3 regions of the Arthrobacter sp. RCC_34 genome follow, and region 1 is predicted to be linked to each of the others. Evidence: riboswitches for the same ligand, from Rfam matches in the RefSeq annotation. Region 1 holds a riboswitch; each other region holds the start of a gene.

Evidence for each region. Region 1 has a riboswitch for thiamine pyrophosphate ahead of thiC (phosphomethylpyrimidine synthase ThiC). Riboswitches for the same ligand answer to the same signal wherever they lie in the genome.
Region 2: it holds a riboswitch for thiamine pyrophosphate, as region 1 does, so the genes downstream of both, thiO (glycine oxidase ThiO) here and thiC (phosphomethylpyrimidine synthase ThiC) in region 1, are expected to answer to the same signal.
Region 3: it holds a riboswitch for thiamine pyrophosphate, as region 1 does, so the genes downstream of both, AB6732_RS12685 (ECF transporter S component) here and thiC (phosphomethylpyrimidine synthase ThiC) in region 1, are expected to answer to the same signal.

What each region holds. Positions count from the first base shown of each region.
Region 1 is NZ_JBFUPW010000001.1:910,047-919,979, reverse strand. It holds gene rplS (50S ribosomal protein L19) at 1-186, opposite strand, end outside; gene trmD (tRNA (guanosine(37)-N1)-methyltransferase TrmD) at 447-1,256, opposite strand; gene rimM (ribosome maturation factor RimM) at 1,260-1,808, opposite strand; gene AB6732_RS04255 (RNA-binding protein) at 1,962-2,204, opposite strand; gene rpsP (30S ribosomal protein S16) at 2,205-2,618, opposite strand; gene AB6732_RS04245 (ArsR/SmtB family transcription factor) at 2,913-3,278, shown strand; gene AB6732_RS04240 (hypothetical protein) at 3,263-3,430, opposite strand; gene AB6732_RS04235 (cation diffusion facilitator family transporter) at 3,413-4,345, shown strand; gene AB6732_RS04230 (hypothetical protein) at 4,430-4,876, opposite strand; gene AB6732_RS04225 (VOC family protein) at 4,950-5,828, opposite strand; gene AB6732_RS04220 (amidohydrolase family protein) at 5,856-6,983, opposite strand; TPP riboswitch at 7,086-7,192, shown strand; gene thiC (phosphomethylpyrimidine synthase ThiC) at 7,186-8,973, shown strand; gene AB6732_RS04210 (alpha/beta hydrolase) at 9,078-9,587, opposite strand; gene ffh (signal recognition particle protein) at 9,591-9,933, opposite strand, start outside.
Region 2 is NZ_JBFUPW010000001.1:580,480-590,412, reverse strand. It holds gene AB6732_RS02805 (DUF3107 domain-containing protein) at 295-519, shown strand; gene AB6732_RS02800 (hypothetical protein) at 527-829, shown strand; gene AB6732_RS02795 (thiazole synthase) at 1,019-1,816, opposite strand; gene thiS (sulfur carrier protein ThiS) at 1,818-2,054, opposite strand; gene thiO (glycine oxidase ThiO) at 2,051-3,250, opposite strand; TPP riboswitch at 3,246-3,362, opposite strand; gene thiE (thiamine phosphate synthase) at 3,390-4,052, shown strand; gene AB6732_RS02775 (DUF805 domain-containing protein) at 4,149-4,814, opposite strand; gene AB6732_RS02770 (DUF805 domain-containing protein) at 4,919-5,557, opposite strand; gene AB6732_RS02765 (DUF805 domain-containing protein) at 5,692-6,576, opposite strand; gene AB6732_RS02760 (RNB domain-containing ribonuclease) at 6,709-8,226, shown strand; gene AB6732_RS02755 (DEAD/DEAH box helicase) at 8,462-9,933, shown strand, end outside.
Region 3 is NZ_JBFUPW010000003.1:199,861-209,793, forward strand. It holds gene hrpB (ATP-dependent helicase HrpB) at 1-213, opposite strand, end outside; gene AB6732_RS12665 (HdeD family acid-resistance protein) at 286-903, opposite strand; gene AB6732_RS12670 (UDP-N-acetylglucosamine 1-carboxyvinyltransferase) at 1,027-2,547, opposite strand; gene AB6732_RS12675 (energy-coupling factor transporter transmembrane protein EcfT) at 2,741-3,562, opposite strand; gene AB6732_RS12680 (ABC transporter ATP-binding protein) at 3,559-5,205, opposite strand; gene AB6732_RS12685 (ECF transporter S component) at 5,208-5,822, opposite strand; TPP riboswitch at 5,867-5,987, opposite strand; gene AB6732_RS12690 (DsbA family protein) at 6,282-6,995, shown strand; gene AB6732_RS12695 (TetR family transcriptional regulator) at 7,168-7,839, shown strand; gene AB6732_RS12700 (MMPL family transporter) at 7,945-9,933, shown strand, end outside.

The sequences.
Region 1 (9,933 bases):
CTTGCGGACCGTGAAGGTCTCGCGCACGCCGGCGCCCTGACGACCCATGACGAAGCCCTGGAAGACCTGAACACGGCTGTTCTTGCCTTCGATGATGTTGACGTGCACCTTGAGGGTGTCGCCGGGGCGGAAGTCGGGGACATCGTTGCGCAGCGACGCTGCATCGATGGAATCGAGGATGTTCATATCCATACTCCTGGCGGGCGCCACAGGTCATCCGCTTGGGTAGCCAGCCCCGCGACGGCCGGAGCCGGGCACGGTGCTGAAGTTGCAAGCCGCGGTTCCCTTGTGGGTTCCGCGGTGGTCCTCTTGTTGACGGCACACCCCCTGTGGCAGGCGGCAGCCCAATGGACACCAAGAATCAATTTTGCCACAGCCACGGGGGCGAGGCCAATCCGCTGGCCGGCGAGGGAAGCGTTCCCCTGCCGGTGTCAGCGCGCGGCGCGTCAGGCTCCGGCGTCGCCGCTCTCGGGACGGCGCACCAGCCGGCCGCCGACGACGTCGTATCCCAGCGCCGAGAACGCCTCGCGGTCCGCGCGGGGCAGCTTCGCCGCGTCGAAGTCCGCGAGCAGGTCCGGCCGGCGCTCGGCCGTCCGGGCGTACTGCTGGTGACGGCGCCACTGGGCGATCTTGCCGTGGTTCCCGGACAGCAGGACTTCGGGGACCTCGTGGTCCCGCCAGGAGGAGGGCTTGGTGTAGACGGGGTACTCGAGGAGGCCGTCGGAGTGCGACTCCTCCACGAGGGACTCGGCGTTCCCCACCACACCGGGCACCAGCCGGCCGATCGCCTCGACCATGGCCATGACGGCCACCTCACCGCCGTTCAGAACGTAGTCGCCCAGGCTGACGGGCCGGACGTCGAAGTGCTCCTGCGCCCAGTCGATCACGCGCTCATCGATGCCTTCGTACCGCCCGCAGGCGAAGACCAGCTGCGGCTCCTCGGCCAGCTCGTACGCCATCGCCTGGGTGAAGCGCGCGCCAGCGGGAGACGGAACGATCAGGACCGGCTTGCCCTCCCGCGTCCCCTCCACCGGCAGGACCGATTCGAGCGCCTGGGCCCACGGCTCGGGCTTCATGACCATCCCGGCGCCGCCGCCGTAGGGGGTGTCATCCACGGTGCGGTGCCGGTCGGTCGTGAAGTCGCGGAGGTCGTGGACCTCGAGCGACAGGAGGCCGTCCTGGCGGGCCTTGCCGAGCAGCGAAAGCCCCAGCGGTTGCAGGTACTCCGGGAAGATGCTGATGACGTCGATGCGCATGGGTCAGGCCTCGTCGCCGGACGGGGCGGAGCCCTCCTGCTCGGCGTTCAGTTCCAGCAGTCCCGGCGGCGGGGTGAGCAGGACGTAACCCTCTTCAGGGTCGATCTCGGGAACGATCTCGTCTACGAACGGGATCAGCACGTCCCGGCCGTCGACGGTGCGGATGACCAGAAGGTCCTGCACGGGCATGGTGCGGAGTTCGACGACGGTGCCGACCTTCTCGTCACCCACACGGACCTCCAGGCCGAGCAGTTCGTGCTCGTACCAGCCTTCGTCCTCACCGTCGTCCTCGAGTTCGTCACTGTCCACGAACAGGTAGGTGCCACGGAGTTCCTCGGCACGGTTGCGGTCCCGCACAGCGTCGAAGCCGAGCAGGAGCGTGCCCTTGTTCCAGCGCGCGCTGGTCACGGTGAGCGGGCCGTTGGCCGCGGGCTCGGTCACGAACTCGGCGCCGGGCGCGAAACGCCCTTCGGGATCGTCCGTGAACAGTTCGACGGTGACTTCCCCACGGATGCCGTGCGGCCTGCCCAAGCGTGCAACCTGGAGCTGCATGTTCCACCTACCAATTCATGTCTGTCGATGGCGCCGGGAGCGCCGGGTTTACACCGTGAAGGTCTTCTGAGGATGTCATCTGACGGGAACGGCCCCTCCACCACGAGGGCGGAGGGGCCGTTCCGGCTTTAGCCTTGTCTTCGCAGGCCGGTTCTAACGACGGCGTTCGCCGTCGACGACGTCCACGCGGATGGGGCCACCCTCGGAGAGGGCACCCACCACCGTGCGGAGCGCGCGTGCCGTACGGCCCTGACGGCCGATGACTCGGCCCAGGTCGTCGTCGTTCACACGAACCTCGAGGCTCTCACCGCGGCGGCCGTTCTTGGCGGCGACGGAGACATCCTCGGGGCTGTCCACGATGCCGCGGACCAAGTGCTCAAGAACCTCGGGAAGCAACTACTCAGCCTCGGTGGTCTCGGCGGCTTCCTCGGAAGCCTCCTCAGCCTTCTTGGCCTTCGGGGTGATGGCTTCCGGCATGACGACGGAGTCGGTGGACGGAGCCACGAACGCCGGCTTGGCTTCCTTGGTCTTCAGGGTGCCCTCGGCGCCCGGGAGACCCTTGAACTTCTGCCAGTCACCGGTGATCTTGAGGAGGTTCAGAACCTGCTCGGTCGGCTGAGCGCCAACGGACAGCCAGTACTGAGCACGCTCGGAGTCGACCTCGATGTAGGAGGGCTGCTCGGTGGGGTGGTACTTGCCGATCTCCTCGATGGCACGGCCATCGCGGCGGGTGCGGGAATCCGCAACGACGATACGGTAGTACGGTGCGCGCATCTTGCCGAAGCGCTTAAGGCGAATCTTAACGGCCACTGTTGTGGTCACTCCTGTTTCTGAAACGGGGTTGAACCCAGCGTTCTGCTCCCGTGGGGCGGGCCATACTGGAGGGTTCGAAAGGAACATGATCATGCACGGGAAGAGGGGCCACGCAGATCAGGTACCCGTCCATTATGCCAGAGACGGCCAAGGGTGCCTAATGCGCCGCGCAGCGCACTGAACCGTCGGGGCCCGACGCCGGACATCGAGCCAGGCAGCGTCGGCGGGCTCCGCGCGCACTCCCCTCCCCTTCCACGAGACCCCGCGTTGCCATCGTGCAATAATCTGCGTATGGACGCAGATAAGCAGATATGCGGAATGGATCCCGACGGTCAGTACGTGGAACTCGCCGTGGAGGTCTTCACCCTGCTCGCGGATGCCACCCGGGTGCGGATCATTCTGGCCCTGCGACGCGAGGAGGAACTCTCCGTCAATCACCTCGCCGAGCTGGTGGGCAAGTCCCCCGCCGCAGTCTCACAGCATCTGGCCAAGCTGCGGATGGCCCGGATCGTCGCCACCCGTCAGGAAGGACAGCGGGTGTTCTACCGGCTCGAGAACGAGCACGCCTCCCAGCTCGTCTCCGACGCGATCTTCCAGGCGGAGCACTCCCTCGGCGGCCTCCCGCGCCACCACCACACCGGTCAGGGCGAGGCATGACGAAGGACGAGCACGCGCACGGACACGCGCACGACGCCGGACATCAGCACGGCCACGGAGCGCACGGGCACTCCCACGATCACGGCCATGACCATGGCCATGACCATGGCCATGGCCACGCGCACTCCTCCGGTCTGAGGGGCTTCCTTCACGGGCTCTTCGTCCCGCATTCCCACGACACGTCAGACTCGATCGATGACGCCCTTGAAGCGCATTCGGAAGGCATCCGGGCTCTGAAACTGAGCCTCGTCATCATGCTGCTCACCACGGCCGCCCAAGCCGGAGTGGTGGCCTTCTCGGGTTCGGTGGCACTGCTGGCCGACACCATCCACAATCTGTCCGACGCTCTGACGGCGGTACCGCTGTGGATCGCCTTCGTGCTCTCCCGCCGGGCCGCAACCCGGCGCTACACCTACGGCTTCGGCAGATCGGAGGATCTGGCCGGGCTGTTCATCGTGCTCATGATCGCCCTCTCCTCCGTGGTCGCCGCCTGGGAGGCCGTGGACCGGATCATCACGCCACGCCCGGTGCAGAACATCGGCTGGGTGATCGCTGCCGGCGTCATCGGCTTCCTCGGCAATGAGGCGGTGGCGGTCTACCGCATCCGGGTCGGACGGCGGATCGGTTCCGCGGCACTGGTCGCCGACGGCGTGCATGCCCGCACGGATGGCTTCACGTCACTCGCCGTGGTCCTCGGCGGCATTGGAGTCCTGCTCGGCTTCCCGCTCGCGGATCCCCTGATCGGGCTGCTGATCTCGATCATGATCGCCGTGCTGCTCATCGGCACCGTACGCTCCGTGGGTCGCAGGCTCATGGACGGCATCGAACCGGAACTCGTGGACCGCGCCGAGCACGCCCTCGAACACGTCGCGGGAATCGAGGCGGTCGAGCGCGTGCGCCTCCGCTGGGTCGGTCACCGTCTGCACGGCGACGCCGTCGTCCACACCTCGGCCCTCACGCTCGCCGAGGCCGATCTGGTCGCGGAAGACGCCAAGAAATCCCTGAAACGGCACTTGCCCAAACTGGACGAGGTGACGGTGCGGGTCACCGCGACCGGCCCGTCCTGAGCCGGATTCGCCGGCTTCCCGGCAACAGAAAGGCGCGTGGGCGCCGGCCTCTCCAGGCCGGCGCCCACGCGCCTTTCGCGAGCCTCAGGCCGAGTACAAGTACAGCCGGTTCCGGGAGGAGGAATCGGTCCTGCCGGCGAGCGCGGACAGGGCGAGCAGGTACTGCTGCGCCTCACCGGCCGCGAACGGCACGTCCTCGTCAGCCGCCCACTGGACCGCCACGGACTGGAGCGCCGGGTCGTCGCCGTCGCTCTGGTAGCCGGGCAGTTCCTCCAGGACGCGGACGGCGGAGGCCGGGAAGGCGTACAGCTCGTCGACGGCGATGTCCGCCATCTCGAGTTCCTGTTCACCCTGGGTGTGCACGGCCTGCGCCGCCAAGGAGCACAGCTGCTCGACCTCGAAATCACTGATGCCGGGGATCCGGAGTGCCGACCCGTCGGGAGCCGCACCCCCGGACAAAGCCTTGGCCCGCTGAAGGGCCTCCTGGTGAGTGGCGATGAAGACCTCTACGAAAGCGTTCGACTGGCTCATGACATCCTCGGGTTCGTCGGTGGCGCTGGGGGTTCCCGGTTCTCCAGGACGACTGGAGCCGGATGGCTTCAGGCTATCCCACCGCGACGCGCACCTGGTTGCGCCACGGGTCTTCGAAGCGCAATTCCGCACCGGTGTGGTGGTGACCCACCCCGGCGACCCGCAGGCGGTCGGCGAGCGCCGCGACGTCGTCGTCCGCGGGGACGTGGAGGAGCACCTCGCCGAGCCCCAGCGTGTCCTTGCGCGGACCTGCGCCGCGGCTGTTCCAGACGTTCATGGCCATGTGGTGGTGGTAGCCGCCGGCCGAGACGAAGAGCGCGCTGTTCCCGATCTCGGCGGTGCGCTCGAAGCCCAGCGTGTCCACGTAGAAGCGCGCGGCGGTGGGGACATCGCCCACCTGCAGATGCACATGCCCGACGTCGGCACGCGCGTGCCGCTGCTGCTGCAGTGCCGCTTCACTCAGGTGCTCGCCAAGGTAGCCGTTGGGGTCCAGGGGCAGCGAGTCCATGACGACGGTGCTCCCGTCCCAGGACCACTCGCTGCGCGGGCGGTCGTAGTACAGCTCGATGCCGTTGCCCTCAGGGTCGCCGAAGTAGAACGCCTGACTGACCAGGTGGTCGGCGCTGCCCTGGAAGAGCCGGGCGTCATAGGACGCGGCGGTGGCCAGGGTGGCGGCGAGGGACGCCTGATCCTCGAAGAGGAGCGCCGTGTGGAAGAGGCCGGCCTCTCCCCGGCCCGGCAGCTGCAGTCCGGCGGCCGGCTCCAGGTGGACGAGGGCGGAGTCGCCGCGGCCGAGGTAGAGGCCGCCGTCCTGCTCCGCGACGACTTCCAGGCCGAGCGCGCGCTGGTAGTAGTCGCTCATGAGGTTCATGTCGGCGACCTTGAGCATGACGGTCCCCATGCTCAGATCTGCGGGGAGGAGGTCCTGGGAGTGCGGGAGCGAAGTGTTCATACCTCTTAAATTACTTGAAGCTTCAATTTATTCCATACCGCTGGGGCGTTTCTCCCCGGGCAGGTCACCGTTCAGCACCACACGTCGGGGCGCCGCCAGCGTGCCCAGGTTCCTCCGCGGGTCCTGCGCGTACAGCACCACATCGGCGGGAGCGCCTTCCTCGAGGTTCTCCGCCCCGAGCCATTCGCGGGCGGACCAGCACGCCGCATCAAGGGCGACCACGGACGGCAGCCCGGCACGGTGCAGCTCCGCGACCTCGTCCGCGATCCGCCCGTGTGCGATCACGCTGCCCGCATCCGTGCCCGCGAAGACCTGCACCCCGGCGGCGTAGGCGCGGGCGACGTTCTCGTACCGTCCCTCCCAGAGGGCATGCATGTGGGCCGCGTAGACCGGGAACTTCGGCTCGGCCTGGGCGACGATGTCCGGGAACGTGGCGATGTTGATCAGGGTGGGAACGATCGGGATGTTCGCCTCCACGAGCCGGGGCAGATGCTCGGGCTGGAGGCCCGTCGCGTGTTCGACGCAGTCGATCCCGGCGGCGATGACATCGTCCAGGACCTCCTCGCCGAAGCAGTGGGCCGTGACCCGGGCGCCTTCTTCGTGGGCCGCGGAGATCGCCTCCGCGACCAGCTCAGCGGGGAAGGACGGGCGGAGGTCGCCGGCGTCACGGTCGATCCAGTCCCCCACCAGCTTCACCCAGCCGCGCGGATCAGTGGCCACGGACAGACGGGCCTGCTCGCGGACGGTCTCCACGAGGTCCCGGTCCTCGACCTCGAGAGCCAGACCGCGGAGGTAGCGACGGGAGGCGGCGACGTGGCGGGCCGCCCGGATGATGCGCGGCGCGTCCGCCCGGTCGGTGAGCCAGCGGGTGTCCGCCGGGGACCCGGCGTCGCGCACCAGAAGAGTGCCCGCGGACAGATCGGCGCGTGCCTGCGCCAGTGAGGTGGCTTCATCCGCGGCGCCGCCCTCGACCAGGCCGATGTGGCAATGAGCATCCACCAGACCCGGAACCACCCAGCCGTCCAGCCTGAGGTCCGGCTCCACTGCGGGCATCCTGAAGGTCAGGCGCCCGTCGACGGACCAGAGCCCGAGCGCTTCGTCGTCCGGCCCCAGCAGAACGGGGCCCGTGAACTCGATGACTGGGTGACGTCGCATGTCCGGCATGGCTTCAAGCGTAGGTCAGTGAGCCTGCGAGCGGGAGATGACGGTCGCCGTCCGGGCGTTGCGGACCACCCCGTCCGGACCGTGCTACGGTGTTCGCGACCACACGGGTGTCCCAGGAGGGGCTGAGATCGGACTGACACTGTCCGGACCGTAGAACCTGACCGGGTAATGCCGGCGAAGGAAGTGAGTACCGATGAAATCCTTGCAGCAATCCCCTGCCCACAGCCTGGAATTCCTCACGGGAGACGACGGCATCGCCGTCCCCGTGACGAGCATCCAGCTGAACAACTCCCCCGACGGCGCGGCCAACCCGCCGTTCCAGGCGTACCGGACGGTGGGGCCGGGCAGCGATCCCGAACACGGCCTGCCGGACCTCCGCGCCGGCTGGATCCGATCCCGCGGCGACGTCGAAGAGTATGAGGGGCGTCAGCGTGATCTGCTCGACGACGGCCGCTCGGCCGCGCGTCGAGGAGCCGCCTCCGAAGAGTGGCAGGGTGCGCAGCGCCCGCCGCTGAAGGCACGGCCCGGCAAACGGGTGACTCAGATGCACTACGCCCGCGCTGGGATCGTGACCCCGGAGATGCGGTTCGTGGCACTCCGCGAGAACTGCCCGGTGGAACTCGTCCGCTCGGAGCTTGCGGCCGGTCGGGCGATCATCCCGGCCAACATCAACCACCCGGAGTCCGAGCCGATGATCATCGGCAAGGCCTTCCTGGTCAAGATCAACGCCAACATCGGAAACTCGGCGGTGACCAGCTCCATCGCCGAGGAGGTGGACAAACTCCACTGGGCCACCCTCTGGGGTGCAGACACCGTCATGGATCTCTCCACCGGGGACGACATCCACACCACGCGCGAATGGATCCTGCGGAACTCCCCCGTGCCGATCGGCACCGTGCCCATCTACCAGGCACTCGAGAAGGTCAACGGCGACGCCTCGGCCCTCACCTGGGAGGTCTTCCGGGACACCGTCATCGAACAGTGCGAGCAGGGCGTGGACTACATGACCATCCACGCCGGGGTGCTCCTGCGGTACGTGCCGCTCACGGCGGACCGCGTCACGGGCATCGTCTCCCGCGGTGGCTCCATCATGGCCGGCTGGTGCCTGGCGCACCATCGGGAGAACTTCCTCTACACGCACTTCGACGAACTCTGCGAGATCTTCGCGCAGTACGACGTCGCGTTCTCCCTGGGCGATGGCCTGCGGCCCGGCTCGACGGCGGACGCCAACGACGCCGCGCAGTTCGCCGAGCTGGACACGCTGGCCGAGCTGACCAAACGGGCGTGGGAGCACGACGTGCAGGTCATGGTCGAAGGCCCCGGGCACATCCCGTTCCACCTGGTCCGCGGGAACGTCGAACGTCAGCAGGAGCTCTGCGACGGCGCCCCGTTCTACACGCTCGGCCCGCTCGTGACGGACGTCGCCCCCGGCTACGACCACATCACCTCGGCCATCGGCGCCACGGAGATCGCCCGCTACGGCACGGCCATGCTGTGTTACGTCACGCCCAAGGAACATCTGGGACTGCCGAACAAGGACGACGTGAAGACCGGCGTGATCACGTACAAGATCGCGGCCCACGCGGCGGACCTGGCCAAGGGGCACCCAGGGGCGCACGAACGGGACGACGCCCTGTCCAAGGCCCGGTTCGAGTTCCGCTGGAAGGACCAATTCTCGCTGTCCCTCGACCCCGCCACGGCCGAGGCCTTCCATGACGAGACGCTGCCTGCCGAACCGGCCAAGACGGCACACTTCTGTTCGATGTGCGGGCCGAAGTTCTGTTCCATGAGGATCTCCCAGGACATCCGGCGGGACTTCGGTTCCCGGGAAGCCCAGGAGGCCACGGTGGAAGAGGCACTGGCTCAGGAGGCGCTGGCTCAGGAAGCACTGGCCGGGATGGCGGCGAAGAGCCGGGAGTTCCAGTCCCAGGGCGGCAAGGTCTACGTGGAATCGATCCCGGTGGGCGCGCCCCAGGACTGAGTCGCAGGAATGCGGGGTCACTTGGTGCCGGATGATCCGTCCGGAGCCGGCCTCAAGTGGCCCCGCAGCGCGTCTGTCCGGCGGCGCTGTTCAGGCGGTACTGTTCAGGCGGTGCGGCGGAGGAAGTCCTTGATCGCGGCCGCCCCCTCGGAGGAGTCCTGCGGACGGTGCGCTCCCGGCGCGACGACGTGTTCCGCGCCGGACTCGGCCAGGAGCCGGGCCGTGCGCTCATAGGCGGGCTCCCAGCCGCCCGAGAGCACGAGCATCGGGACACCCGGGATGATCGCGCCTTCGGTCCCCTGGGGACGGGGCGCGGTGAGGTCCGGCAGCCACGGTTCGCACAGCACCAACGCCCGCACCAGAGAGGAGTGCTCGACGGCGGCCTGCACGGCCGCCGTCGCGCCCTCACCATGCGCCACGATCACGGACGGAACGTCGGCCATCGTGCCAAGGACCGCTGCGGCGTCCAGCGCTTGACCGTCCGGCTGCTTGAGGAACAGGGCGTCGAATTCGAGCGCCAGTCCGTGCTGCCGCGGCCAGGCGGCGGCCCCGGACGCGTCACGCCCGGGGACGAAGACCACCCGGGGCAGCGCGCCGGTGCTGTTCAGGACCAAACCCTATTTGCCCAGGAACTTCTCGAAGCCCTTGGGGAGCTCCATGGTGGACGGGTCGAAGTCCTGCGCCTGCTGCCCGAAAGCGGCACCGGACGGGGCGCGGTTCGCCTTCCGGGCCTCGGCCTCGCGCAGCTCCTGAGCGGCCTTGGCCGGGTTGCCCGAGCGGGCCTTCTTCTTGCCGGTGTTCTTCTTGGCCGCCTTGCGGGCCGTGCCGCCACCGGCGCCCATCGACATGCCGGGCATCCCGGGCATACCGCCCTGCGCCATCTTCTTCATCATCTTCTGGGCCTGACCGAAGCGCTCCAGGAGGCCGTTGACCTCGGAGACGTGCACGCCGGAACCACGG
Region 2 (9,933 bases), 330 kb from region 1:
CGCCCAGCGCTCCACCCCCGCGGTCTCAACCCACGCGCGCCGAACCGCTGAGTCCGCTGTCGACGTCGTGAGTCCGCTACACGATGTAGCGGACTCACACCCTGGGCAGCGAACTCAGCAGCTCCAGGGCCGGCAGGCCCTCGTTTCGACCGCTCCACCCGACCTCGTGTTCGCTCCCAGCGTGCCCGAACGGGCCTTCTCCCCCGGCCCGCCATATTAGGCTTGGAACAGCTGTTGAAGCCTGCGGTGCGCCGTGTTCGTCCGTGGCCCGCACGAAACTGCCAGGAGGCAATTGTGGAAGTAAAGATCGGCATCCAGAACGTAGCTCGCGAAGTCGTGTTCGAGTCCTCCGAGGAAGCGGAGGCCATCGCCACCGCCGTCTCCGAGGCGCTGGCCTCCGGCGGGCAGCTCTCCCTCACCGACGACAAGGGCCGTCGCGTGATCATCCCCGCCGCCGTCCTCGGCTATGTCGAGATGGGCCCGGAGGAGCAGCGCCGCGTCGGTTTCGGCGCTCTGTAAGGCAGACATGCTGTCCTTGATCATCCCGGTCCTGCTCGTGGCGGCCGTCGGCGCGCTCGCCTGGGCCGTCAACCGGCAGCGCGCCACGCTGGGCGCCGCACTCCCGGCCGGGGCGGGCGTCCTGGTCACCGCGCTGAGCTGGATCATCTTCATCGCGTTCGGACTGGGCTACCTGCCCGGCTGGACCTGGCTGCCGTGGATCGGACCGCTGGTCCTGGGCATTGCGGCGTCGTTCGCCGTGTCCTGGATCCTCAGCTCCCGCCGGTCCGCCGAGGACGCCAAGGCGCTGACGGAGATCCTGAAGGTCTGACTCAGTCAGCGCAGACGTCTTCAGGCCCGACGCCGAGGGGCGCCTCCCGTACCGTTCAGGTCCGGGAGGCGCCCCTCAGTCGTTGTGGCCAGGCGGGCCCAGGCCTGCCGCGCTGCGCAGCGGTCGGGCGCAGCCCGCGGTGCGCGCACGCGCCCGGAAGCCGGCGTCGTCTCTCAGTTCCGCAGTTCCTCAGAGGAACTCGGCGCGGCCCTCCATGCTGGACGAAGCCAGTGCGTGCTCGCGGCGCGGGATGCGGCCGGCGAGACGCGCCAGGCGGCCGGCCGTCACGGCGTGCCGGAAGGCGGTCGCCATGCGGGCCGGATCCTGCGCGCGGGTGACGGCCGTGGCCAGGAGCACCGCGTCGCAGCCCAGCTCCATGGCGAGCGCCGCGTCGGACGCGGTGCCGATGCCGGCGTCGAGCACCACGGGAACAGAGGCCCGGGAGACGATCACTTCGATGTTGTGCGGATTGAGGATACCCAGCCCCGTGCCGATCGGGGCGCCCAGCGGCATCACGGCCGTGGCGCCGAGCTGTTCGAGGCGCAGGGCCAGGACGGGGTCGTCGTTCGTGTAGGCGAAGACCTTGAAGCCCCGGGACACGAGCTGCTCGGTAGCGTCCACGAGCTCCACGGCATCCGGGAGCAGCGTGTGCTCATCGGCGATGACCTCGAGCTTCACCCAGTCCGTCTCCAGAGCCTCGCGCGCCAGTTCCGCGGTGAGCACAGCGTCGCGCGCCGTGAAGCATCCGGCCGTGTTCGGCAGGACGCGGATCCCCTGATCCACGAGCAGCTGGAACAAGGAGCCGCTTTGTGCCGGGCTGTACCGGCGCATCGCCACGGTGGTGAGCTCGGTCCCGGACGCGACGAGCGCTGCGCCCAGCCCTTCCAGGCTCGGCGCCCCTCCCGTGCCCATGATGAGCCGGGACCCCAGCTCCACACCGTCCACCACCAGCGGATCGAGCCCCTGGTCCTGCAGGATCTCCGTCATGTCAGCCTCCCTGCACCGCGGTCACGAGTTCCAGTTCATCGCCGTCTTCCAGCGCAGTCCCGGACCACAGGCTCCGCGGGATCACCGTGGCGTTCCGGGCCACGGCCATCCCGACGCGGCGTCCGTCCGCGGCCCGTCCATCGGCCAGGATCTCGCGACCCGTCACCTGAGAGACCAGGACCGCCACGGTGGCGTCCTCCCCCACGGCGCGCTCTTCGCCGTTCACCGTGATGTTCATGCGTGCGCCTCCACTGTGTTCTCCTTCAGAAGTCCCGGGCTGAACCGGTCGGGCCGGAAGGCCGCCCAGCGCCCGTCGTCGTGTCCGTCGAGCAGGTCCAGGACCGCCCGGGCCGCCACCGGCGTCAGCAGGACGCCGTGCCGGAAGAATCCCGTGGCGATGACCAGACCCGCCACCTCGCCGCCACCTGCCGCGGCGACCCGCCCGAGCAACGGCGCATTGTCCGGTGTCCCGGGCCGCGCCCGGGCCGTGATCTCCTCGAGTTCGAGCTCCGCGACCGCGGGGACCAGCTGCTGTGCGTCCCGGAGCAGCTGGTGCACACCGCCCGCCGACACTCCGGCCTGCCCGTCCTCGCGCTGGGTCGCTCCGATGACCACCGTGCCGTCCTCGCGGGGCACGAGGTAGACGGGGAGGCCACGGACCGAGCCGCGCACCGTCGCGGAGAGGAAAGGCCGCAGGCGTTCCGGGACCCGCAGGCGCAGGATGTCCCCGTGCACCGGGCGCAGCGGCAGGTCGAGCCCCTCGGGAAGCTCTCGCAGTTCGGGCGATGCCAGGCCGTTCGCCACGACGACCTCGTCCGCGGTCACGACACGGCCCGAGGCGAGCAGGACCCCCGTCACCCGGCCCGCCGTGGAGCCGCCGTCGTCGTCCGCCTCCCAGCGGAGAGCCTCCGCGCGCTCCGTCAGCACCGTCCCGCCGTCGCGACGGAAGGCCTCCAGCATCGCGGCGTGCAGAATCCGCGGGTCGACCTGGTGGTCACCCGGGGTGAGGAACGCCCCCGACAACTGGGGAGACAGCAGTGGCTCCATCCTGCGGGCCTCCCGCAGCGACACCGCCTGGACCTCCAGTCCATGCGCCTGCTGCGCCGCCTGGAGATCGGCGAGTGCGGCACGGTCGGCCGCGTCGAAGCCGACCACGAGCGTCGGCGTCGTCCGATGGCCGTTGGAGGGTCCGAACGGGGCCGCGAAATCCTCCCAGAGCGCTGCCGACTCCAGGGTCAGGGCGAGGAGGTCTTCCTCCTGATAGTGGTATTCGCTCACCGGGGCCAGCATGCCGGCGGCGGCGAAGGTCGCGCCCTGCGCCGGGGCCGGATCGATGAGCGTCACGCGACGGCCGGAGCGCAGCAACGTCCAGGCGATCCCCAGGCCCACGATGCCCGCGCCGATGACGGCCACGTCCGCCGGCTCCTGCTCCATGCTCCTCGTCCTTCCCTACGCCGGTACTAGCCGGATCAGGTGTGGCGGTCGGCGCTCAAGCCCTCTCAGCCGGCGAATGTGACCATCCGCTCCGGCTCCCGCAGTACCGCACCAGTCTAGAGGAACTAGGCTGAAGCCCATGGGTAATCGAGCAATTGCGACACCTTCCCTCGCCGCCGCACGGCTGTACGTCTGCACGGATTCGCGGGCGGAACGGGGCGACTTCGCGGACTTCGTGGATGCCGCGTACTCCGGCGGGGTGGACATCATCCAGCTGCGGGACAAGACGATCGAGGCCGCCGAGGAACTGGAGCTCCTCGCCGTGCTCCGGGAGGCCGCCGAACGCCACGGGAAGCTCTGGGCCGTGAATGACCGCGCCGACATCGCGCAGCTCTCCGGCAGTCCGGTGCTGCACCTCGGCCAGAAGGACCTGCCGCTCCCTGCCGCGCGCTCCCTGCTGAACGACGACGTCGTGCTGGGCCTCTCGAGCCACGCACCGGAGCAGGTGGACGCCGCCCTCGCTGCCGCGGCCCGCGGCGAGACCGACTACTTCTGCGTGGGACCGCTCTGGGCCACGCCGACCAAGCCCGGCCGCGCCGGAGTGGGTCTCGACCTCGTCCGGTACGCGGACTCGACCGGGACCTCCGTGCCATGGTTCGCCATCGGCGGCATCGACCACGGGAACGTGGCCCAGGTGGTCGAGGCCGGGGCGCGCCGCGTGGTCGTGGTCCGCGCCGTCACCGAAGCCTCCGACCCTGCGGACGCCGCCCGCCGCCTGCTGGCGGAGCTCCCCGACGCCTGACACCTCCTTTTAAATAGACAGCCACAGCCTTTAAACAACCACAGCCCCGGCGCCTTCTCGCGAAGGTGCCGGGGCTGTGGCCGTTGGAGCACGAACCTACTGGATTTCGTACTTCATGCCCTCGGGCTTGCTGGGCATGGCGCACAGCACGATGAGGATGATGCCACCCACGTACGGGATGAGCGACAGGAAGAACATCGGGCCGGGGAAGCCTGCATCATGCAGACGGCGCCACGCGACGGCGATGTACGGCACCAGGAGCGCCAGGGCGATGATTCCGCCGAGGATCAGGAGGATGGTGCCGAAAACCATCGCTCCGGTGAAGGTGACGTCCGAGGAGGACGTGTAGCCGGTCGAGGAGTCCGAGTACGCGGACTGGGAGACGACCCCACTGATGATGAGGGCATAGCCGATGGCGATCGGGATGCCTGCCACCAGCGCCTGGAACAGGTACCAGAACCAGAACTCACTGCGGCTGGCACGGCCCTTGAAGTTCGCGTAGTTGCTGAAGCCCATCTTGATGGCCTGCGTGAACCCTACGCTCGGGCGCGGGACGTAGGGCGGGTAGAGGCCACCGCTGTAGGCGGGCTGGCCGTACGGGCTGGCGGGCTGCTGCTGGTAGCCCTGCTGACCGTACTGGGGAGCCTGGGGGGCTCCGTACTGAGGAGCCTGAGGAGGCTGCTGGGCTCCGTACTGGGGAGCCTGCGGCGGCTGCTGCGGCTCGCCGCCGTTGTTGTTCTGCCAATCGGGTTGCTGCGTCATGGTCCTGTCTTTCCCTGATCTGGGTGCGCTTGATGCTTCTTTAACGTACAGTCTCCACCACATCTCCCCTTCGCTCAATGGGGAAAACTCCCCATTGAACAGGCTTAATATCCGTACTTCATCCCTTCGGGACTGCTCTCCATGGCCAGGAGCGCCAGGATGATCACCGAACCGAACGGCGCGAGGCTCAGCAGGATGAACCAGCCGCTGTATCCGGCGTCATGCAGGCGGCGCACCCGCAGGGCGAGCCCCGGGATCAGCAAGGCCAGGGCCACGACGACGAAGAGGACGCCCAGGACGATCCCGGCCACCAGCGGAGCGCTCCAGATGAAGTCGACGTCCCGACTGCGGTACCCGGTCCGCGAGGAGTCCGACAACGCTCCGCCCAGCGACGTCATGAAGCCGACGAACAGGAAGAAGTACGCCACGTAGCCGAGAATCCCGAGGACCAGATACTCGAAGACGAACCACCACCAGAACTCGGAGTTGACCGCGCGGCCGTTGAAGGTGGCGTAGTTGCGGAAGCCGGACTTGATCGCCTCCACGAAACCCACCTTCGGACGGATCACGAACGGAGCGGGCTGGCCCCAGCCCGGCGCCTGCCACGCCGGAGGCTGCCAGGCGGGACCGCCCTGGGGGTACGCCGGAGGGTGAGGCTGCGGATACGGCTGCGGGCCGGACTGAGCAGGCTGCGGGCCGGGCTGAGGTGGGATGTCGCCGGAGTGGTTCGGAGGCTGGCTCATGGTCACGCTTTCCCTGGTGGTGTGCTGTTCTCCCGCCAGTCTCGCCCACCATCGGCTTCAGGGAAAGGAACGGCCGCCACGGAGAGTCTCCGTGGCGGCCGTTCCAGGCTCAGTTCAGACTGTCGACGACGGCGTCAGACGCGGCTGTCGAAACGCGCGCCTTCGGGCTTGGGAGCCTGAGCCCACAGGAACAGGAGCACCAGGTTGCCGATCGGCACGAGGTAGAGGAGCAGGAACCAGGCGCTGAAGTTGGCGTCGTGCAGACGGCGAGCCCCGACGGCCGCGGTCGGCACGATCACCGCCAGCGAGAACAGCCCCGCGATGCCCCAGAAGATGAAGCCGATGATCATCAGGGCATTGGTGTTCACCTGGGCCTGGCCGGTGCCCGGGATCTCCGTGTAGTCACCGTTGGCGACCGCCTGCGACAGGCCGGTGCCGAAGAAGATCGCCGCAAGGGTGCTGAGAACCACCGCGATCACGGCCACGAAGACGAACCACCACCAGAATTCCGGACGGCCCGCACGTCCCGTGAAGGTGGCGTACTTCCGGAACACGGTCTTGATGGCGGCCATGAAGCCGAGGTTCGTTCCCGGGTCCAGGGGTCCGGGCGCCGCGGCGGACTGACCGCCGTAGACCGGCTGCTGCTGGTTGCCATACTGCTGCTGAGCATACGAGCCGCCGGTCTGCCCGTACTGCTGCGGCGCGGCCTGGCCGGCCTGCTGGTACTGGCCCTGCTGCGCGTACCCCTGCTGAGGGGCCTGCTGGTACTGCTGCGGGTACCCCTGCTGCGGCTGGCCATACTGCTGCTGACCGTATTGCTGCTGGTACGGACTTTGAGCCTGCTGCTGTCCGTACTGCTGCTGGGGCTGACCGTACTGCTGGGGCTGGTTCCAGTTCTGCTGACCAGGCTGCTGCCCCTGCTGGGACGGCGCACCCTGGGTCGGTGCGTTCTGGGGGCGCTGCGGGGGGACCGGCGGCTGCTGGGGATTCGGCTGCTGCGACTCGGGCTGATTGGTCATGGCTTGCCCTGCTCCTGACTGGCCACTGACGGCCGTGACACGCGGTGATGATTTTGCAGTCAGTATGCCAGAAGCAGGAATCAGCGGGATGTCGGAGAAGCCGGGAGACCGCCCGGGGGCTAGCCTGTGAGCGTGACGAACACATGGATCCCCAGCGGCGCCCAGGGCGTTCAGGACGGTCTCGCCGAGGCGCTCACCGCACTGCGCGAAGAACTCGAAGTCCCCCGGGCCTTCCCGCCTGACGTCCTCGAGGAGACCGAACGCGTCATCCGCACCCGGGAACTCCCGCCCTGGGACCGCACCGATCTGGAACTCGTGACCATCGACCCGGCGTCGTCCACGGATCTGGACCAGGCCGTGTTCATAGAACGTCACGGCGACGGCTACACCGTCTACTACGCCATCGCCGACGTGCCCTCCTTCATCACACCGGGCGGGGCGCTGGATGCCGAATGCCGGCGTCGGGGGCTCACGCTGTACGCTCCGGACGGCCGCATCCCGCTGCATCCCGAAGCGATCTCCGAGGACGCCGGAAGCCTGCTGCCCGACGTCGACCGGGGCGCCTTCCTCTGGGAGTTCACGCTCGACGCCACCGCCGCCGTCGTGAACGCCACGGTCCGCCGGGCCCGCGTCCGCTCGCGCGCCAAGCTGAGCTATCAGGGTGTGCAGGAGGCCATCGACGGCGGCACCGCCGACGCGTGCCTCCAGCTCCTTAGGGAGGTGGGCCTGAAACGAATCGAGCTCGAACGCCTCCGGGGCGGCGCCTCCCTGAAGCTCCCGGCTCAGGTGGTCGAACAGGACCCGGAGACTGGAGCCTACCGCCTCATCACCGAGGTCCCGCTGCCCGTGGAGGACTGGAACGCGCAGGTCTCCCTCATGACCGGCATGGCGGCCGCGGACCTGATGGTGCGCGGCTCCGTGGGCATCCTGCGGACCATGCCGCCTCCTGACGCGCGGTCCCTGGAGACGTTCGAACGCCAGACCGCCGCTCTCGGCAAACCGTGGAAGGCCGACGGTCCGGGTGGCATGAGCTACGGCGAATACCTCAGGACGCTCGACCCGGCCCAGCCGAAAGACCTCGCGATCGTCCATGCGGCGGCAGCCCTCTTCCGCGGAGCGGGCTATGTGGCATTCGACGGCGAGGTCCCCGAGAACACCGTCCAGGCCGCTATCGCGGCGCCTTATTCCCATGCGACCGCGCCGCTGCGCCGGCTCGTCGACCGCTGGGTGCTCGTGGTCTGCGAAGCACTCAGCCAGGGCACTGAAGTCCCGGCCTGGGCCAGGGAGAGTCTGCCACTGGTGCCCGACCTCATGAAAGCCGCCGAGCAGCGCTCGTCACGCCTGGACCGCGCCGCGATCGACACTGTCGAAGCCGCCGTCATGCTGCCCCGGCTGGGCGAGGTCTTCGACGCCGTGGTCATCTCCACCGGCAACGGAAAGAACGCCACCGCTCCGGTCGCGACCGTCCAGCTGCTCGATCCCGCGGTGTCGGCGCGCTGCACCGGCGCCATGGAACCCGGGACGCGGGTGAAGGTGCGCCTGGACGCCGCCGACATCCAGCGGCGCACGGTCACCTTCAGTCTGGTCGAGGACGCCCCTTCGGGCTCAGCCGAGGGAGGAAATCCAGGGAATCAGCCCTCCATCCCCTAGAATGAGGGGGTAGTCATGGATGCCCGGTCGTTGATTGACCATTGATTTCCCCCGCCCCGCCCGTTCTACACGGGCCCGGCACCCCTGATGGCCGCCAGTGCGGCCCACGCAGACCGCGATCGGCTTCCACCCGTACTCCGCCTTCTCCGGGACCTTTCCTGGAACGACCGGTGCCGTCGCCAAGGTTGGCAGACGCCCGTCCCGGCGCTGGCGGAGCAATGCCAAGGAGGCACGCGTGAGCGAAACCCACAGTCATGAAGTCCTGGTCGACACCAGCGGCACCGAGAGTGTCGAGCCGGAGGAGACCATCACCACCACGGCGGAACCGCACGCCGAGGTCCAGAAGACCTTCGCGGACTTCGGCGTCCGCGCCGAGATCGTCGATTCCCTGGCCCAGGCCGGAATCATCCACCCCTTCCCCATCCAGGCGCTGACGCTCCCCGTCGCTCTCGGCGGGCACGACATCATCGGCCAGGCGAAGACCGGCACGGGCAAGACGCTCGGCTTCGGCGTCCCGGCGCTGGAACGCATCGTCACCAGCGATGACCCGAAGTACGCGAAGCTGCAGGTCCCAGGCGCCCCGCAGGCCCTCGTGATCGTCCCCACCCGTGAGCTCGCCGTGCAGGTCGCCAACGACCTCGCCACCGCCAGCCGCCTGCACCAGGTCCGGATCGCCACCATTTACGGCGGCCGCGCGTATGAGCCGCAGATCGAGGCCCTTCAGAACGGCATCGACCTCGTGGTCGGCACCCCAGGCCGCCTGATCGACCTGTACAAGCAGCGCCACCTCAACCTCTCCAACATCAAGATCGTGATCCTCGACGAGGCCGACGAGATGCTGGACCTGGGCTTCCTCCCGGACGTCGAGACCCTGATGGCCGCCACCCCGGCCGGCACCCGTCAGACCATGCTCTTCTCCGCCACCATGCCCGGCCCGGTCATCGCCATGGCCCGCCGGTACATGTCGCGCCCCACCCACATCCGTGCGGCGGACCCGGACGACGAGGGCCTGACCAAGCGGGACATCCGCCAGCTGGTGTACCGCGCTCACTCACTCGACAAGATCGAAGTGGTGGCGAGGATCCTCCAGGCACGTGGCCGTGGCCGCACCGTCATCTTCACCAAGACCAAGCGCACCGCCGCGAAGGTCGCCGAGGAGCTGGTGGACCGCGGCTTCGCCGCCGCCGCTCTGCACGGTGACCTGGGCCAGGGCGCCCGCGAACAGGCCCTGCGCGCCTTCCGCAACAACAAGGTGGACGTCCTGGTCGCCACCGATGTCGCCGCCCGCGGCATCGACGTCGACGACGTCACCCACGTCATCAACTACCAGTGCGTCGAGGACGAGAAGATCTACCTCCACCGCGTGGGCCGCACGGGCCGTGCCGGCAACAAGGGCACCGCCGTGACCTTCGTGGACTGGGAGGACATGCCCCGCTGGGCCCTCATCAACAAGGCTCTGGGCCTCGACTTCGCCGAGCCCGTGGAAACCTACTCCTCCTCCGCGCACCTCTACACGGATCTGGACATCCCGGAAGGCACCAAGGGCCGGCTGCCCCGGGACAAGCGCGTCCTCGCCGGTGTGGACGCCGAGGTCCTCGAGGATCTGGGCGAGACCGGCAAGCGCGTCGCCAAGCGCCCGTCGTCCTCCTCCCGTGGTGACCGCCAGCGCGACGGGGAGCGCCGCTCCGGCGGCCAGCGCGGCGAGGG
Region 3 (9,933 bases), on a different contig from region 1:
CCCCGCGGCCCGCGCACCGGCGAGGGTGGCCACGAGAGGCGGGACGAGGGTCGTCTTGCCCGTCCCGGGCGGCGCCTGGACGACGGCGGCGGGCCCGGCGTCGTCGTCCAGGCGCCCGGAAGCGGACCCGTCCGGTCCGCCGAGTACGGCGGACAGCTCCCCCAGTGCCGCGGCGAACGGCAGGCCGGCGCCGATCACGTCAAGGTCGAACATCTCGCCCTCTTCCCCTTCCCCCGCGGCTCGCGAGAAGCCAGTTGAGCACAGTCCTGAGCTCCCGGACTGTGCTCAACTGGCTTCTCGCGAGGACGAAGAGGCGGGGGCGGCCGCCTGGGCCCGGCGCAGTTTCGTGACGGACAGGACGGCGATCTTCAGGCCGACCAGGACGCTGCGCAGGCCGAACGCGAAGGCCAGCACGGTGGTCCCGGTGCCCGGCAGAACCGCGCAGAAGGCGGCCAGGACCAGGTCCAGGATGCTCCGGAGAAGGTCCTGCCACGGCGCGTCGGAGTGGTTGCGGAGCACCTCGACCAGTCGCGTGGCCCCGCTGGAGATGAAGGTCAGCGCCGCCAGGTACACCAGCACGGCGGACGGGAGCGGGATCAGCAGCACGACGAGGCCGGCCGCGATCCAGACGAGCCCGAGGAGGAAGGGCCAGAGCCGTCGTCGCGCCTTTCCGGCCCGGGCCTCCTGCGCGGCGTCGGCCAGATCGCCCAGGCCGGACAGCACGAAGCCCGCCCCGGCGTAGATCTCGATGCGGGTCAGCGCCCCGAGCGGATGAAGGAACAGCCAGACGCCACCGGCCAGGGACGCCAGGCCGACCAGGAACACGACCCACCAGGGCAGCCGTGCGACGTGCTTGCCGAGCAGGCCGGGCAGGGTCCAGAAACGCTGGTGGATGGAGCTCATCCTTCCATTCTCCCCGGGAACCACCCGCACGGTGCGGAGCTCCCCCGCGAGAGAACAGTTGACGCCCCCAAAACCTGGTTTTGGGGGCGTCAACTGTTCTCTCGCGAACTGCAGGGGGACGGATCAGTCCTCGAAGTACTCGATCCGCGCGCCGATGGAGTTCAGACGGTCCGCCAGGTCGGCGTAACCGCGCTCGATCACGTAGATGTTGCGCAGGGTCGAGGTGCCACGGGCCGCGAGCATCGCCAGCAGCAGGCAGGCGGCCGGGCGGAGTGCCGGCGGGCAGCCGATCTCAGCCGCGCGCCACTTGGTGGGGCCGTTGACGTAGATGCGGTGCGGATCCAGGAGCTGCACGTTCGCGCCGAGACGGTTGAGTTCCGTCAGGTAGATGGCACGGTTCTCGTAGACCCAGTCGTGGATCATGGTCTGGCCCTCGGCGTTGGCCGCGATGACCGCGAAGAACGGCAGGTTGTCGATGTTCATGCCCGGGAACGGCATGGGGTGGATCTTGTCCACGGAGGCGTGCAGCGTGCTCGGCTTGGTGGTGACGTCCACCAGGCGCGTGTGGCCGTTGCGGGCCACGTACTCGCCGGAGATCTCCAGCTCCTGGCCCATGTGCTGCAGGAACGCCAGCTCGATCTCCATGAACTCGATCGGCACACGGCGCACGGTGACCTCGGAGTTCGTCACGATGCCCGCGGTGATCAGGCTCATGGCCTCGATCGGGTCCTCGGACGGGAAGTACTCGATGTCCTGGTTGATGTTGGTGCGACCGGTGATGCGCAGCGTGGTGGTGCCGATGCCCTCGATGGTCACACCCAGCATCTGCAGGTAGAAGCAGAGGTCCTGGACCATGTAGTTGGGGCTCGCGTTGCGGATCACGGTGGTGCCGGTCCGGTGCGCGGCGGCCATGATCGCGTTCTCGGTGACGGTGTCGCCACGCTCGGTCAGCACGAAGGTGCGGTCCTTGCTGTCGGCCTCGGGGGCCTGAACCAGGTAGAAGCCGGACTTGGCCTCCACGGCGAGCCCGAACTGGCGCAGCGCCTGCATGTGCGGCTCCACGGTGCGGGTGCCGAGGTCGCAGCCGCCGGCGTAGGGCAGCTGGTACTCCTCGCGCTCGTCCAGGAGCGGGCCAAGGAGCATGATGACGCTGCGGGTGCGACGGGCCGCGTCCACGTCCATGGCGTCCAGGTCGAGGACGGCGGGGCGGCGGATCTGCAGATCGTTGTCGTTGAGCCAGGTGCACTCGACGCCGATGCTCGCCAGCACCTCGACGATCCGGTTGACCTCCTCGATGCGCGCCAGGCGGCGCAGCGTGGTGGTGCCGCGGTTGATGAGGCTGGCCAGCAGAAGCGCGACGCCGGCGTTCTTGCTGCTGTTGACGTCCACCGCGCCGCTGAGCTGATGTCCGCCCTCCACCCGCAGGTGGGTGACGCGCGGCCGCGCGGGAGTCAGGAGCGTCGCCTCGAACAGATCCTCCAGGCGGCGGATCATGCGCAGGCTCAGATTCTGCTTGCCGGTCTCCATACGGGCCACGGCGCTCTGGCTGGTGCCCAGCTCCTCGGCCAGCTTGCCCTGGGTCCAGCCCTTCTCGCTGCGGGCGTCGCGAAGCCAGGAAGCCAGGTGATCCATCGTCTCAGTCATGAGCACGAATATATCAGATGTGAGTTACCCGAGGGCAAATCGCGGGTCCGTCCGCTCGAATATGGGATACCTAAGTCATATCGTGCGATATTTCCCACGGCGTTTCGCGTCACGATCCGCGGGTCCGGGCCACTCAGCAGCCGCTGCCCGACGTGCCCGACGAGCCCGCCAGCCTCCGCACCCACCAGCCAGGTCAGTACACCACGTGCCAGACGCCCAGCAGCACCGAGGTCCCGACGGCCACCCCTGCGATGACCAGAGCACCCAGTGCCACCCAGGCGTCGACGATGGAGAGCCGGGACGGCCGGGCCCAGGTTCGCGGTCCCGCGCCGAAGCCCCTGGCCTCCATGGTCACGGCCAGACGGGAGGCCCGGCGGATCGACTGGACGAGCAGCCCGAAACTCTGCCCCAGCTTCGCAGCCAGAGCGGACACCAAGTTCCCGGAGGCGCCGACGCCACGTGCCCGCCGGGCCATGCCGATGATCTGCCACTCAGCCACCATGAGCCCCACCAGGCGGAGCGCCGCAAGGGTGCCCAGGACGAAGCGGTGCGGGAGGCGCGCCAGCTGTGCCAGGGCATCGGCCAGGTCGGTCGGCTCGGTGCACGCCATGACGATCACCGCCGGCAACGCGATCGCCAGGCCACGCAGCAGGAACCCGACACCCAGGAGCAGCGAATGTTCACCCATGGTCCAGATCCCGACACTGAAGATGAGCGGGCCCTTGTCCGGGGCGAGCACCGCCGTGCTCCAGCCGCCCAGGACGGCCGCGGCCACGAGCGGCCACGCCCTGGTCCACAGCAGGCGGAGATTCAGGCCCGCGAGCGGGAGCACGAGGAGCTCGCACAGCACCGCGATCCCGGCCGACAGCCAGTCGATCGACCACACGAGGGCGATGGTGATGATCGCCAGCGCGCCGAACTTGGACAGCGGATTCGCACGCCCCAGGAGCGGGAGCTCGGCGCGGGACGCCGCGTACGGGTCGATGACGGCGCGGTCGTCGGTCACGATGCTCATGCCTCCCCCTTCCCGGGTTCGTCTCCGGTTCGCACGACGGCGGCCGCGCCCGCAAGCTCCGGCCCCGGCGCTCGCCCGAGCACCAGCTCCGTGGCGCCGAGGGCGTGCGTGAAGTCGGCGTCGTGCGTGACGGAGAGAAGCGAGACGCCCTCGTCGAGCAGCTCGACCAGCAGCGACCCGAGCTCCGCCCAGGTGCGCGCGTCCTGTCCGAAGGTGGGCTCGTCCAGGATCAGCAGACGGGGATGGGCGGCGAGCACGGTCGCGACGGACAAGCGCCGCTTCTCGCCTCCGGACAGCGTGTACGGGTTGGCGTCGGCCAGCCCGTCGAGCCTCAGGCGGTGCAGCAGCTCGTCCACGCGTTCCTCGCCGCGGCCCAGCTGCCGCGGCCCGAAGCGCAACTCATCCAACACACTGCCGGTCACGAACTGGTGCTCCGGCTCCTGGAACACCGTGCCGATCCGCGTGATCAGCTCCTTCGCCTTCCAGCGGTACGGCTCCGGATGCCGGGGCACGGCAGCACCCGCGGCCAGCAGGTCGGACGAGCCGACGACGGCGCCCCCGGCCGGGGCGAGCAGCCCCGCCAGGGTGAGGGCCAGGGTCGATTTACCCACGCCGTTGGGCCCGGTCACCGACAGCGCGCTGCCGGCCCGCAATTCCAGATCCACCCCACTCAGCACGGGAACGGTTTTCCGGGCGGCGAGCCCACGACGCGACGCCGACGCCCGGCTCACGGCCAGGCCCCGGGCTTCCAGAAGAACCGCACCGGCAGGAGACCCCACGGCATGGGACGCCACGGGACCACCGCTCGAACGGCCGACCGTGCGATCTCCGGAACGGCTTGCGCCGGCCAGCACTGGCACCCGGCCCGGGATCCAGACCCCCTGGGCCGCCAGCGCGTCCCCCTGGGCGTCGAGAACGGCGTCGGGATCACCCGAGGCGACCACACCGGACGGCCCCTCGGCTCCCGCACCCAGGACCACCACACGGTCCACCGAGTCCTTCCACACCTCCACCCTGTGCTCCACCACCAGGAGTGTCGCGCCGGAAGCGGCGACCGCGCGGATCACGGCATCGCGGACCTCGAGCACGCCATCGGGGTCCAGGTTGGCGGTGGGCTCATCCAGCAGCACCAGTCCGGGGCGCATCGCGAGCACCCCTGCGAGCGCCAGTCGCTGTTTCTGCCCACCGGATAAGGCATGGGTGGGGTGGTCGAGGGGCAGGAACCCGAGCCCGACGTCGTGCAGGGCCTGGCGGACCCGTGGCCAGATCTCGGAGGGCGGCACGGCGAGGTTCTCCGCGCCGAAGGCGACGTCGTCGCCCACGCGGCCGAGCACCACCTGCGTCTCCGGATCCTGCTGGACGAGACCGGCCCGGCCCCGGGCATCCCGGGGTACGCGGCCGTCGATCAGGAGCGTGCCGGACTCGTCGGCGTCGTCGTCCTCCGCAGAGCCGAGGACTCCGGCAAGAGCGTGGAGCAGCGTCGACTTGCCCGCGCCGGACGGACCCAGCAGGAGGACCTTCTCCCCGGGTTCCAGGTCCAGGTCGAGCCCTGCCACAGCGGCCCGGCTGCGGCCGCCGTGACGCCAGCCCCAGCCTCGTGCCGTGACCCGGGCCGGCCGCACGCCGCCGGCGACTCCGCCCATGATCAGCCGAAGACCGGCTCGGTACCGGCCTTGCGGGAGGCGAAGGAGGAGAGGGCACCGGTCCGGGCCAGGCCACGCGTGGCAACCCAGGACAGCGCGCCTGCGATCACGGCGCCGGAGATGAGGCAGAAGAGGATGTAGAGGAACTTGGCGGTGCCGTCGTAGGCGATGTTCCAGCCCCAGGGCAGGAAGCTGTCGTTGAGACCGCAGAAGAGTCCGGACGCCGCCCCGGCCAGAACCGCGGTGGGCAGGTTGAACTTCCGGTAGAGGAACGCGGCGAAGATCAGCTCCGCGCCGAGGCCTTGGAGCAGCCCGGAGATCAGCACGGTGAGCCCGTACTGCGAGCCCATGATGAGCTCACCGCTCGCGGCCACGGCCTCGCAGAAGATGGCGGCGCCGGGCTTGCGGATGATGAGGGCGCCGAGCACGGCAGGGATCATCCACCCGCCGGCGTAGAGGCCCGAGAGCGGAGCGTAGGCGGCGGTCAGCGGGGTGATCAGGTTCGCGCCCTGGGACCACGCCCAGAACAGCACGCCACCGGCCACGGCGATCAGTGCCGCCACCACGATGTCCACCACGCGCCAGCCACGACGCTGGGCAACAGCCTGAGTAGTCATTGTCATCCTCCTGGGATTACAGGAGGGGAGGTGCCCGGAGGCACGTTCTGAGATGCTCGACTCCCTATCGCCGGTACTAACCGGATCAGGTTCGAGGGTCTGCGGTTGCTCCGCACTCTCAGCGCCCACACACCCTGCGGTGGCGGCGCTCCCCTGTCGTTCGTTGTGCACCCCAGTTTATACCTGCACGACGACGCCGGCGCAGGCCCCGCTGTCACATTCCCCGGGCGCCGCGAGAGTGAGCCCGGGCCGGGTGCGCGCGGGACGCCCACCGATGGCTGAACTCGCTATGGAGAGCCCGAGCACGCTGTCGCCCGTAGCGATCTCGAACCCCCGGCAGCGAGCTCAGCGCCGCGCCTACGGACAACACACGGGTGGCCCTCCTCACGAAACTTGGTCCCGTCTCTTCGCCATCGTTAGGCTCACACGCAAGCCGAACGTGACGATGGAAGAAGACTGATGCGCCCCCAGAAGGCCGGACTAACCGCCAAGACCCTCCTCGCCTCGCTGTCCCTCGTGGTCGCCGCGGGGACGCTGGGAGCGTGCGGGGCGCCGTCGTCGTCCAGTGCCTCCGCGCCGTCCGCGAGCGCCACCCCCAGCAGCACCGCACCGGCCACGCCGTCCGCCGAGCTCATGGCGAAGCTGGTCCCTTCTGATGCGAGGATCATCGCCAACCCGGCGAAGCCGCGGACCACGCTCATCCTCTTCACCGATTACCAGTGCCCGTACTGCGCCAAGATGGACACGCTGATCGAGCGGGCCAAGAAGGAGTACGGCTCCGAGGTGCGGATCGTCGTGCGCAACTTCCCGCTCCCCATGCATGAGAACGCCCCGCTCGCGGCCAAGGCCGTGGAGGCCGCGGCTGAACAGGGCGCCCTGGAGAAGATGGGCCACCTCGTGTTCAGCAAGCAGGCCGAGTGGGCCAAGTCCACGTCGGGCCAGGCGGAGACCTTCACCGGGTACGCCCGCGAGCTCGGGCTGAACATGGACCGCTTCGCCAAGGACTTCACGTCCCCGGCCGTCGCGACCCGTGTCCAGCGGGACCTCGACGACGCCAAGGAACTCGGCCTGCGGGGCACCCCGTCCCTGGTCCTGGAAGGTCAGCTGCTGCAGGTCGACTCCAGCGACTACAACACCCTGAAGTCCCCGCTGGATCAGGTTCTGGGGAACTGAGCGCCGCCCCGGTCCGGGGCGTCCGCCAGCTCTCCACCACGGGTTCTCCACCAGGCCCCCGTGCCCGCTGCCTACTGCTGAGTCCGCTATCGAACGAGCAGCACACCAAGCCCAAACTTTGCACTCGGTCCCCTAATTGCACTGGGTGCACAAATTGCCGTACCATCGGAGCATGGACTCCACCACTTTCCTGGACGGAACTCCACCGGATCATCCCCACGGCGGCTCCGCGGAGGAGAAGACCTCTCGCCGCGAGCTCAATAAGCAGGCCACTCGCGCCGCCATCATCGAGGCCGCGGTCAACCTGCTCTCCGAGAACGGCCTGGGCAACTTCACGGCGGAGGACCTGGCCGACGCCGTCGGCATCTCCCGCCGCACCTTCTTCAACTACTTCCCGAGCCCCGAAGCGGCCCTGGCGGCCACGGTCCAGAACTTCCTGGACGGCGCCATCGAGGAGTTCCGCCAGCGCCCCGCCGACGAGACGATCCTCGACTCCGCGATCGCCGCGGTCATGGCGCTCGTCGAGCCCGGATCGCTCTCCCGCATGGCGCGGATGTGCCTCCTGACCGAGAACCAGCCCCAGGTCCAGCGCTGGCAGCTCATGGCCTGGGACGATGCCACCAGCAAGCTCAGCGCCGCCGCGGTGGAGCGTCTGGGAACAAAAGCCGACCCCTTCTTCGTCAGAACCATGGTGGGCGCCATCATCGGCGCCGGGAAGGCCGCCATGGAGTACTGGCTGGAACACGAGGCACCTCGCAGTGGACAGGTGACGGATGCCCACAGCATGGTCCTCAGAAACCTCATCACTCAGGCGCTCCAGCACCTCCGCAACGGCTTCGCCTGAGCGGCCCGCCCTGGAGAATCCGGAACATCCGGAACACCGCAACACCAGACCTCCCGTCCACTCGCACTCCGCCCCGCACCACCGGCACCAACAAAGGCACAGACCATGGCACTCCTGCTCTACAGGCTCGGCAAGTTCTCCTACCGGCACCGCTGGTGGGTCGTCTCCTTCTGGCTCGTGGTACTTCTGGCCGTGGGCGGCTCCGCCGCACTGTTCAAGGGACAGCTGACCAACGAGTTCAAGATCCCGGGCACCGAGACCCAGCGGGTCATCGACCACCTCAAGCAGGCACTGCCCGAGGCTGCCGGCGGCACGGCGTCCGTGGTGTTCCAGAACAAGGACGGCAAGCCGTTCACGGACGAGCAGAAGAAGGCCGTCTCCGACGCCCTGACCAAGCTCAACGGCACCTCGCAGGTCCAGTCCAGCGTCGACCCGTTCACCACGCAGGCCGAGGTGGACGCCGCCCCGGCCAAGCTGGCAGCGGCTCAGAAGCAGCTCGACGCCGGCAAGGCCCAGCAGGAGGCCGGCAACAAGCAGCTGGACGACGCCAAGAAGCAGCTGGACAGCGCCAAGGCGCAGGCCGCCGCAGCCCAGAACTCGGGCGTGCAGGTGCCCGCCGCCCAGGCCGAGGCCGCAGCCGCCCAGATCGCCGCCGCCGAGAAGGACTACAACGCCGGCCGCGCCAAGGCCGACGCAGCCGCCAAGGAACTCGCGAGCCACCAGGCCGAGCTGGACTTCAACAAGCGCAAGTCCGACGCCTCGCAGGGCATCCGCTTCGTCTCCAAGGACGACACGGTCGCGGTCGCGCAGATCACCTTCAAGGGCTCCCTGAGCGCCCTCTCCACCGAGGACCGGGACCACGTGGTGAACAGCCTCGTCGCCACGGAGAACACCGGACTCAACGTCTACCCGAGCAAGGAGCTCTCCGAGGATCTGGGGAGCCTGGCCGGACCCGCGGAGATCATCGGCCTCTGCGTGGCGGTGCTGGTCCTGATCATCATGCTCGGCACCTTGATCGCCGCGGGCCTTCCGCTCCTCATGGCGATCGCCGGGGTGGGCGTGGGCGTCGGTGGCACCATCGCGCTCTCGGGCGTCATCCAGATGAACAGCATGACGCCGATCCTGGCCCTCATGCTCGGGCTGGCCGTCGGCATCGACTACTCCCTCTTCATCGTCAACCGGCACCGTGGTCAGATCCTGTCCGGCATGTCGATGGAGGAATCCGTCGCCCGCGCCACCGGCACGAGCGGCAACGCCGTGTTCTTCGCCGGCGTCACGGTGGTCATCACGCTGGCCGCCCTCGCCGTACCCGGCCTGCCGTTCCTGAGCCTCATGGGGCTGGCCGCCGCAGCCACGGTCGCCGTGTCGGTGCTCGTCTCCCTGACCCTCACTCCCGCGGTGCTCGGTCTGATCGGCAAGCGCGTCATCTCGAAGCGAGGCTGGCGGCGCGCCGCGGACAGCGCCGCGCACCCGCTGGCAGATGACGACGACGCCGCGCGCGGCTGGGGCGCCTGGGTCACTAAGTGGCCGTGGCTGGCTGTGGTGGTGTCCGTCGTCGTGCTGGGCGTGGTGGCCCTTCCCGCGCAGAAGCTGCACCTGGCACTGCCGGACGGCGGTTCCGAGGCCGCCGACTCCAGCGCGTACAAGGCGTACTCCACCATCAGCACGTCCTTCGGGGACGGCATGAACGGACCGATCGTGGTGGTCGGCGAGTTCCCGGCCGGTCTGAGCGAGCAGGACGCCGCCCTCAAGCAGCTCGACCTGGCCGACCGCCTGCGCTCCGTCCCGGGCGTCGTCGCGGCCGTGCCCGCCAAGCTCAGCGACGACCGCCAGACCGCCGTGTTCCAGGTGATCCCCACCGAGGGTCCGGCGAGCGAGAAGACCGTCCAGGTGGTCGCGGACATCCGCGCCAAGGGGGCGGACATCCAGCGGGATCTCGGCGTGAAGATCGGCCTGACGGGTCAGACCACCGCGAACATCGATGTCTCGAACAAGCTGATCGAGGCCCTGCCGCTGTACCTGAGCATCGTCGTGGGCCTGTCCCTGATCCTGCTGCTTCTGGTGTTCCGGTCCATCTGGGTCCCGGTCCTTGCG